3 regions of the Yersinia massiliensis genome follow, and region 3 is predicted to be linked to each of the others. Evidence: predicted binding sites of a transcription regulator. Region 3 holds the regulator's gene; each other region holds the start of a gene.

Region 1 (3,290 bases), 1.8 Mb from region 3:
AAGGGATTGAGGCGATGGGTCTGGAGCGTGGTGTACCGCTGAGTGCCGCGGCGGTGACTCAACTTCGTGCCAGTGGTGTCATTAAAGATGAAGATCCATCGGTTGCTGGTTTGAATATGGCGTTGGAACTTCCACATGAAATGAAAACGTCACCATACTTTGATGACCCACAAATCGTTTCTCTGTTCCGCGATGCGATTCAATATATCGATTATGGTCAGAAATCAGTTCAGGAATCTGCAGAATACTTTAATAAGCAAGGCGATCGTATTTTAAAACGCGCAATGCGGTAATCATTAAAGTTATTTAACTTAAGTAAATTAAAGCCCTGCCATTAATTTGGCGGGGTTATTTTGTTTTATGTCATCAAATATCCTCCAATTAGATCAACATCACAAATTAATACCTGATTATAAAATTAATCATCAACAAAGATCTGGATCACACAATTAATTACAAATATAAATAGAATGTGTATCCACAATAAGTGAAACGTTGTTTCTTTGATTGTGGAATTGTTTTCTAATCGTATGTTGAGCTTTATAAGTTTGTTAATAATTGTTGTTTAAAATAACCATAACCCTGGGATTATATAAAAAAATGAAATTTAAACTCATTACATTAGCAGTGGCATCTGTTATCAGCTTTAGTTCTGTTGCAACAACAATTGACTATCGGCATGAAATGAAAGACACCAGTAAGTCTGATCATAAAGACCGCTTACTGATCTCCAACCGTTTTGCCAATGGCTTCGGCTTATCTTTAGAAGGGAAATGGGGCCAGCACAGCTCTGACACTACACCAAACAAACCGTTTAACGAGCAAGTCAGTAATGGCACCGAAGTTGTTGCCAGCTATGTTTATCAGTTTAATAAGATGTTCCAACTTGAGCCTGGTTTCTCATTAGAGTCATCTTCTGACTCAAACAACTACCGCCCTTACCTGCGCGGTAAAGTGTCCTTTAACGATGACTTCTCTACATCACTGCGTTATCGCCCGTACTACAAGCGTAACCAACCTTCTCAGACTAAATCCGATGAGAAAGGCCATGAGTTCACTATGTTGTTTGCTTACAACTTCTTGAAAAGCTATTCCGCTGAATATGAGTTGAACTACAAGAAGTCTGAAGATGAAATTCTGTCTAATAAGAAAAAAGACGAATGGAGCCATGACGTAAAAGTTGCCTACAAATGGGATAAAAACTGGAAACCATATGTGGCTATCGGTAACGTCGCTGGTAGCAAAACCACGGACGAACGTCAAACTCGTTTCCGTGTGGGTGTGCAGTACAGCTTCTAATTGTGCGTGTAAGTTGTCTATGTAATAAGTAGTTGTATCGTTATGAGTGCCCTCATCATTATTTGTTGATTATGCCTATACCGTATTACTTAGGGAAAAATGACACCCGGTCATTTTTCCCTTTTTTTACTTAGAGTTCCTTGTTTGAGTTCATCACCGAATATCTCTTACTTGGATACATGCGCTAGATTCCCGCCCTCAAACTGAAAAATGAGACATTTAGTTACAGCGTCACGGCTATCCTTACCAAGACAAATCTCATATACTGGATAAATCAACAGCTACAAACTCGGAATTCATGTATGACAGGGGAAGGACACCTTATTTTTTCTGTCGCCTGCGTTATTTTAGCCAAAAAAGTCGGTCTTACACCGGAGTTGGCGCATGGCGATTGGTGGCACCTGATACCTGGCGCCCTGCTTACTTCCCTGCTGCCCGATATTGACCATCCCAAGTCTATCCTTGGCCAACGGTTAAAATGGATCTCAACGCCCATTGCGAGGGCATTTGGGCATCGCGGATTCACCCATAGTCTGTTGGCTGTCGTCGGGGGGATTGCGCTATTCCAGATGGATATATCGCGTGATTGGATTATTCCCGCGGATGCATTTCATGCCATGATTATTGGTTACTTCAGTCATATAGTGGCAGATATGATCACCCCTGCCGGAGTACCGCTGCTTTGGCCTTGCCGTTGGCGCTTTTGTATTCCGCTATTGCGCCCGCAAAAAGGGAATCAACTAGAGCGGGTACTCTGCGTGCTATTCGTTTGTTTTTCCGTCTATTGGCAAACTGATACCAGCATTCCACTGCTATCCTATATGGAGCAATTGAAAAATTTTCGATTGTGATCACACTTTAATGCACAAACAATCACCAATCTGAATGCATTGCATACAAATAGTGGCAAAAACTTATATAAAATTCTTTTTGGATATAAGTGAGTGATTATGAGGCTGCTACCATACGCGGCTGATGACTCAATTGATTCTACTTGGTGAGATTGCTTTTGTTGATGGAATTAATTGTGTTGGTGAGATTCTATCGGAAGTAGAAATGAATAACGAAGTTTGCATTCATAATAATAATCTGGAGATTTGGGGATGAACCTACCGCTTGTGATTAATGTGCTGGTATTTGTCGCACTGCTATTACTCTTGGCACAAAGCCGCCATAAACAATGGAGCCTGTCTAAGAAAGTCTTGGTTGGTTTAGCATTGGGTGTGCTATTTGGTCTGGGTTTACAATGGGTCTATGGCGCAGATAATCCGGTGCTTAAAGAGTCCATCACTTGGTTTAATATCGTCGGTAATGGTTATGTGCAGTTACTGCAAATGATCGTCATGCCGCTGGTCTTTGCCTCGATTCTGAGCGCGGTCGCTAAACTGCATAACGCCTCTTCATTGGGCAAAATCAGTGTGCTAACGATTGGCACATTGCTTTTCACAACATTAATCGCGGCATTGGTTGGCGTGTTTGTCACCAATCTGTTTGGTTTAACCGCTGATGGCCTCATTCAAGGCACCCAAGAAACCGCGCGTTTAAGTGCCATCGAAAGCAACTATTTGGGCAAAGTCACTGACTTAACCGTACCTCAGTTAATTCTGTCCTTTATTCCAAAAAACCCGTTTGCTGATTTGACCGGTGCAAATCCAACTTCAATTATCAGTGTTGTTATTTTTGCGACCTTACTGGGTATCGCATCACTGCAGCTGCTTAAAGATGATGTGGAGAAAGGTCAGCGCGTCTTGGCTGCTATTGATACCCTGCAAGCTTGGGTCATGAAATTAGTACGCTTGGTGATGAAACTGACCCCCTACGGCGTGTTGGCATTAATGACCAAAGTGGTTGCCGGTTCAAACATCCAAGACATCATCAAGTTGGGTAGTTTTGTCGTAGCATCCTATCTGGGGTTGGCCATTATGTTTGTGGTCCACGGCGTGTTGTTATCTTTCACCGGTATCAATCCGTTGAAATTCTTCCGCAAAGTC
Region 2 (3,290 bases), 1.2 Mb from region 3:
AGGGCTCGCTTATTTTCAGGGCTAATAGCGCTTCTTAGCCCTGAAAATAGTAAGTTCTGAACATCAACTGGCTAAATGCTCAATAATCATTCCTTCATCCAATTGATCCACGGTTCCTTGTGCCACATTTCTCCCTCCTGCCATCAAACAGAATCTATCTGCAACATGGCGAATGAGCGGTATTCGATGCTCAACTAATAACACGGTCAGGCCCAGACTGCGGCTAAGTTGATGCAGAATATTGCCCATATCTTCACTCAATGGCGGCAACGTATCGCTACCTGGCTCATCAAGGATGAGCAACTCTGGTTCAGCGACCAAGGCTCTGGCAATTGCTAACTGCTGCTGTTGATGGCGAGTAAGCTCACCACCACGCTGGCTGCGTCTGTCATACAGTTGGGGGAATAAGTCAAACACCCAGCTTGGGATGTGGCGTGATTTATGGCGGCCAGCTAACACTGCGATCAACATATTCTCTTCGACACTTAATTGAGAAAAGATCTGCTGTCCTTGCGGAACATAACCAATGCCCAGCGCGGTTCGCCCTTCGACAGGCTGCTGCAGTAAGTTTTGTGGCGGCTCATGATTGGGTTGCCATGTCATGGTGCCACTCTTAATGGGTAAATGCCCCATGATGCAATTAATTAACGTCGTTTTCCCTACGCCGTTGCGTCCAATGAGGCAGGTACATTGGCCGCGAGGAAGTTCTAGGTTGATATCCCAAAGGATATGGTTCTGACCATAGTATTGATTTACTGCGGTTAAACTCAGCATCAGTGCTTCTCCTCAGTCGATCTCAGTAGTTCACAGGTGACCCGGTGTTCTGTAACGGCTAGTGAAGAATTAACCAGCAAATCTGCATACTAAAAAGCGGCAGTCCAGCATAAAACACCGCGCTTATATCGCGTGGTTGTCAGTGTAAATTGAGGTAAATTCAGTGAGTAGCGTTATAAAAGTCCCTCAATGCGTTATTTTGACTCATTATCACTCTGCTTATCGGATCATTCGCAGCCAATTGGCCGTCACAAGAGTCGAGATCATTTCGCCTCTTATCTATCCGCTTAATAGAGATTCTCTGCTTCATCATAAAGTAAGCAACTCTTGGGCCAAGTTGAGGGTATGCACAATAAAATCCGTATGTTAATAGGCTGTAAATGGTTTTGACGTAAGACTCGCGTGTAAAGAGCCTGGGTCTGTGAGGCAGAAGGCGCTAAAGGGTGAATTCGTTGCACCTCAGCGGTGCTTTGATGGAGATAATGGTGCAGAAAAAGTAGAAAGGCGCGAACGGCTATTTTTGAAACTTGTAGGGTTAAACATTTAGAATTAGCAAGCTGAGTATTTAGTACTAATTGAAATATGTGTTGAAATAAAAATGTAAAAAAAACACTAAAAAAGCTAATTAATCCCTATTTCATCTCGAAGCTTTGCTTTTCGCCAACTCCCAGCCCCTATGGGGTTGAATGAGTTATCCACCATTCCTGTGGATAACCATGTGCATTAGCCATAGAAAACTGAAGGAAAGCGAGAGCGGGCGCGGCTTACGACTCAGTTGTCCGGATTCTCTACTTTTCTAAAATAATATTTATTTTCAATACGTTAATTAAAATCAAGCGTCCAGAAATTATCACTAAGGCTGATGGTTGAACTTTAATCAATTAGCTATCGCTAATGTGTTTATGTTAACAGTTGGGGATAAAAACACTTTTACAGTGCAACTTGCGTCAATATGCCACTGTAACGAAGCAACTCATCGCACGATTACAGAAATTCCCACATATTGGTGCTTGAAGCTGGTTTTATATCCAGTATCATAGGGGTGGCAAAATTTTATGGGGCTTTCATAATTAGCCTCCTGACAGTGTATGTTTCTCCGGCGGGTAACAAATTCATGAGTAAATCATTCAAACTACATTCTGAGTTTAAGCCAGCAGGCGATCAGCCTGAAGCCATCCGTAAACTGGAGGAGGGGCTGGAAAATGGTCTTGCCCACCAGACGCTGTTAGGGGTCACGGGATCAGGTAAAACCTTTACGGTTGCCAATGTGATTGCGGATTTGAATCGGCCGACGATGGTGCTGGCACCCAATAAAACGTTGGCCGCCCAATTGTATGGTGAGATGAAAGAGTTTTTCCCTGATAACGCGGTAGAGTATTTCGTCTCCTACTATGATTACTATCAGCCTGAAGCCTACGTCCCTAGCTCTGATACTTTTATCGAAAAAGACGCCTCGGTAAACGAACATATCGAACAGATGCGGTTATCTGCGACTAAAGCATTGCTAGAGCGGCGAGATGTGGTCGTCGTGGCGTCGGTTTCAGCCATTTATGGTTTGGGCGATCCCGACCTTTACCTGAAAATGATGCTACATCTGACGAAGGGCATGATCATCGATCAGCGCTCAATATTGCGCCGCTTGTCAGAGTTACAATACAGCCGCAATGACCAAGTTTTTCAGCGGGGTACTTTCCGCGTTCGTGGTGAGGTTATCGATATTTTCCCAGCAGAATCAGATGAATGGGCGCTGCGGGTAGAATTGTTCGATGAAGAAGTGGAGCGGCTCTCGATATTTGATCCCCTCACCGGCCAATTGCAACACGAAGTTCCGCGTTTTACGGTCTACCCTAAGACGCACTACGTCACCCCCCGTGAGCGTATTTTGCAGGCAATGGAAGAGATCAAAGTCGAGTTAGCGGAACGGCGCAAGGTGCTGTTGGAGAACAATAAACTCATCGAAGAACAGCGCATAACTCAACGTACTCAGTTTGATCTCGAAATGATGAATGAATTGGGTTACTGCTCCGGCATCGAAAACTATTCCCGCTATCTATCGGGCCGTGGGCCGGGCGAGCCACCACCAACGTTATTCGATTATCTGCCCGCAGATGGTTTGTTGATTGTCGATGAATCTCACGTCACGATCCCGCAAATTGGTGCCATGTACAAAGGTGACCGTTCACGTAAAGAGACATTGGTGGAATATGGCTTCCGGTTACCCTCTGCGCTCGATAACCGGCCGATGCGTTTTGAAGAGTTTGAGGCTTTAGCGCCGCAAACCATCTATGTCTCGGCAACACCGGGTAAATATGAACTGGAGAAATCCGGTGGTGACGTGATTGATCAAGTGGTGCGGCCAACGGGGCTGCTTGATCCCATCATTGAAGTGCGGCCTGTCACGACGCAGGTCGATGATCTCTTATCAGAAATTCGTATCCGCGCAGCGATTAACGAGCGGGTGCTGGTGACCACGTTGACCAAACGTATGGCGGAGGACTTGACCGAGTATCTGATAG
Region 3 (3,290 bases):
TGGGATATTTTTTTAGTCCGCGCTTCATCGGCAACGGCTTTTTCAATCGCTTTAGAGGCCAGCAGCTTATTGAACAGATCCTGACGGGCTGGCAAACTTGGGCCGACCGCCGCCAAACGCTGACGAGAGAAGTGCATCCGCGCCACGCGAGCCAGTTTATGAGCGATTGTTTTATCTGTGCCATGCTCACTGGCCATCCGGCGCAGTGACACCGTGGTTGAGAACCGGACAAAACTATCGCGGCCTAGCCACAAGACAGCAAAGAACTTCTCAACGCCGTTCAATACCCGCAGATGAGGTGTGCCGTGACCTTCGCGCCCAGGTGAGCGACCAAACATCACGGAAACCGGTAGCATCTGGATATCTAATTCCGGATTATTACGATGTAAATCCAAATAATCGTGGAATAACTTCACTGACTCTTGTTTTGGTGCGTAATAGCGAAAGACCCTTGGACCATTATCGATAAAGACATGGCTTGGGAGTTGTACGCCATCAATTTCCAATGGAATCAAAGGGTCGGGCAGATCTTGTGCCTGACATTGCGCTCGCAAAGTCAGCAAATCTGCCTTGGAATTATAAGGTAAAACGTACAGAATTGGACGAGATGGGTCTAACCCTAACTCAGTCACAGGATCTGCCGGAATAACCTTGCTTTTTACCAACAATTTAAGTGGTAAATTCAATAACTTATAATATATTTTACGCCAACCTGACATGACAACTTGAAGCCTCTTGTTAGCAATTCATCGCAAGGATACCAGAAACTGGTTTTTAGATCTGTGGTGATGAGACAACAGAAAGCGGTAAAAATCATCATCTCCTTAAGATAAAGGCAATAAAACATGGCAAATCAGTTAACAGGGCTAACCCGAATCTACAAAGCAGCGGGTTATTCTGCGAAAGGCTTAATCGCAGCTTGGCACAATGAAGCGGCTTTTCGCCAAGAGGCTGTCGTTGCGCTCGTGGCTATCATACTGGCGTTCTGGCTAGATTTAGATGCTGTAGCCCGCATTTTATTGATTGGTAGCGTTGTTCTAGTGATTATTATTGAAGTTATCAATAGTGCAATTGAAGCGGTAGTCGACCGTATCGGCAGTGAGTTTCATGAGCTATCCGGCAGGGCTAAAGATATGGGCTCTGCTGCCGTGTTTTTAGCTGTTCTGCTGGCTATTTTTGTCTGGATATCTGTACTTTGGCACCATTTGAGTTGACGCTATGGCGCATAAAGCCGCGGCGAGTTCACAACAGGACACAATTAAGCTGTGATTAATCCCTGTTTTTATTCACTCTTTGGTTCCCAATATCCGCTTACCTGTATATACTCACAGCAAAACTGTATAAACAAACAGGGGGCGGAATGAAAGCACTTACGACCAGACAGCAAGAGGTTTATGACCTGGTGCGCGATCACTTGGCGCAAACTGGTATGCCACCGACCCGTGCTGAAATTGCGCAGCGTCTGGGATTTCGTTCTCCTAACGCTGCTGAAGAGCATTTAAAAGCATTGGCCCGTAAAGGCGTGATAGAGATTGTCTCTGGCGCTTCGCGTGGCATTCGTTTGCTGATGGAAGAAGAAGAGGGCCTGCCACTGATTGGGCGGGTTGCTGCAGGTGAACCACTGCTGGCACAGCAACACATCGAAGGGCACTATAAAGTTGATCCTTCAATGTTTAAGCCGAGCGCAGATTTTCTGCTGCGGGTTAATGGAATGTCGATGAGAGATATCGGTATTCTGGATGGCGATCTACTAGCCGTACATAAAACGCAGGATGTGCGGAACGGGCAAGTGGTTGTGGCACGTATCGATGATGAAGTGACAGTAAAACGCCTTAAAAAGCAGGGTAGCATCGTACAGCTGCTGCCAGAGAACAGCGAGTTTGAGCCGATCGTCGTTGATCTGCGCGAACAAAGCTTCACCATTGAGGGATTGGCTGTTGGCGTCATCCGTAATGGGGACTGGATCTGAATTAATTGACCGCAATATACCCTTCCCATCAGAAGGGTATATTATCCATTTCCCTACAATCTTTCTTATCATATTTAAATTGAGAGCATTCCGATAATACATTATTACCTGCTGTTTTAACTGAATATTCTCAGTCGCTATTTTTGCTTTCTTGATCTAAATCCAGTCATTAATATCAACCAGCCTTTAATTATCAGTCTCCTCTGCTATAGTTATTCCTACGATAAATATTTCTACTGATGCTTAAATAAGTTAATAACTATAAATTATTAGTTTATATAGATGGCGTTAGATGCTTATTAATATGGAAAATATTTATCGTGTTGAATTAAATAAACTGACTAATCCAAAGATTACGGAGATATCATGAACAAAGATCAAGCTGACGGTAACTGGAAGCAGTTTAAAGGTAAAGTGAAAGAGAAATGGGGTAAGCTGACTGACGATGACCTGACGGTTATTGAAGGAAAGCGTGACCAACTGGTCGGTAAAATCCAGGAGAAATACGGCTATCAGAAAGAGCAGGCTGAGAAAGAAGTGAAGGCCTGGGAAGACCACAGCAAATATCGCTGGTAGTCACATCACTAAATGGAATTAATCTGATATCGATACAAATGATTCGAATTTCTGCATGCTAGAATAATCACTATTAATTAAATAAGCCTCATATCGGTTGTTTAACTAAATTTATTATTCAATCATCTTTGATGATGCATGTTAATAATAGAGTCTATATTAGGATTTTCATTGGAATGATTGTTTGTATCGACGCGACACAAGGATGTGTCTCATATTTGCTGGTCATGGCTAATATTAAAAATAAGGCTGCCGTGATATCGACGACAGCTTAAACGAGATTCTTGGGCGTTGCTCTCTTTTGCCTCAATCACTTCTTTTTTGCCACAATTGAGTGGTCATGATCGCAATGATCATGGCTTTCACACGCTTCGATTACCCCGCATTCAGCACATAAACCATGCGCTTCAACCACACTATGACGCAGCGTAAAACCAGACTGTTTTGCTAATTGTGCCAATGCTTCTTCGATACCCACCGTAGTACGTTCAGTCACTATCTTGCACCTATCGCAGATAAAGAGGGCTGAGGTGTGGGTCGGCTCTTCAAAATGATGGCACAACACATAGCTGTTAGCTGATTCAACACGGTGGATAAACCCTTGTTCCAGCAAGAAGTCTAATGCGCGATAAACTGTCGGAGGCTTAGCCTGAGGCTCAGATACGCGCAGCAAATCCAATAAATCGTAGGCACTGATTGCGCCGGGCTGTTGTGCCATGAGGCGCAATACTTCAAGACGTTGCGG

What was found. Region 3 encodes LexA, which represses DNA repair genes until DNA is damaged. Its sites were predicted from a motif close to TNCTGTATGTACATACAGNA; they were not measured.
Positions count from the first base shown of each region.
Region 1: a site for LexA is predicted at 1,563-1,582, ahead of DA391_RS10340 (metal-dependent hydrolase). Genes of this name have one in related genera too.
Region 2: a site for LexA is predicted at 1,789-1,808, ahead of uvrB (excinuclease ABC subunit UvrB). Genes of this name have one in related genera too.

Region 1 is NZ_CP028487.1:2,195,719-2,199,008, reverse strand. It holds gene DA391_RS10350 (ABC transporter substrate-binding protein) at 1-293, shown strand, start outside; gene DA391_RS10345 (oligogalacturonate-specific porin KdgM family protein) at 601-1,299, shown strand; gene DA391_RS10340 (metal-dependent hydrolase) at 1,602-2,150, shown strand; gene DA391_RS10335 (L-cystine transporter) at 2,403-3,290, shown strand, end outside.
Region 2 is NZ_CP028487.1:1,567,482-1,570,771, forward strand. It holds gene DA391_RS07215 (ABC transporter ATP-binding protein) at 64-774, opposite strand; gene uvrB (excinuclease ABC subunit UvrB) at 1,889-3,290, shown strand, end outside.
Region 3 is NZ_CP028487.1:346,301-349,590, forward strand. It holds gene plsB (glycerol-3-phosphate 1-O-acyltransferase PlsB) at 1-719, opposite strand, end outside; gene DA391_RS01570 (diacylglycerol kinase) at 846-1,214, shown strand; gene lexA (transcriptional repressor LexA) at 1,361-1,969, shown strand; gene DA391_RS01580 (CsbD family protein) at 2,336-2,545, shown strand; gene zur (zinc uptake transcriptional repressor Zur) at 2,856-3,290, opposite strand, start outside.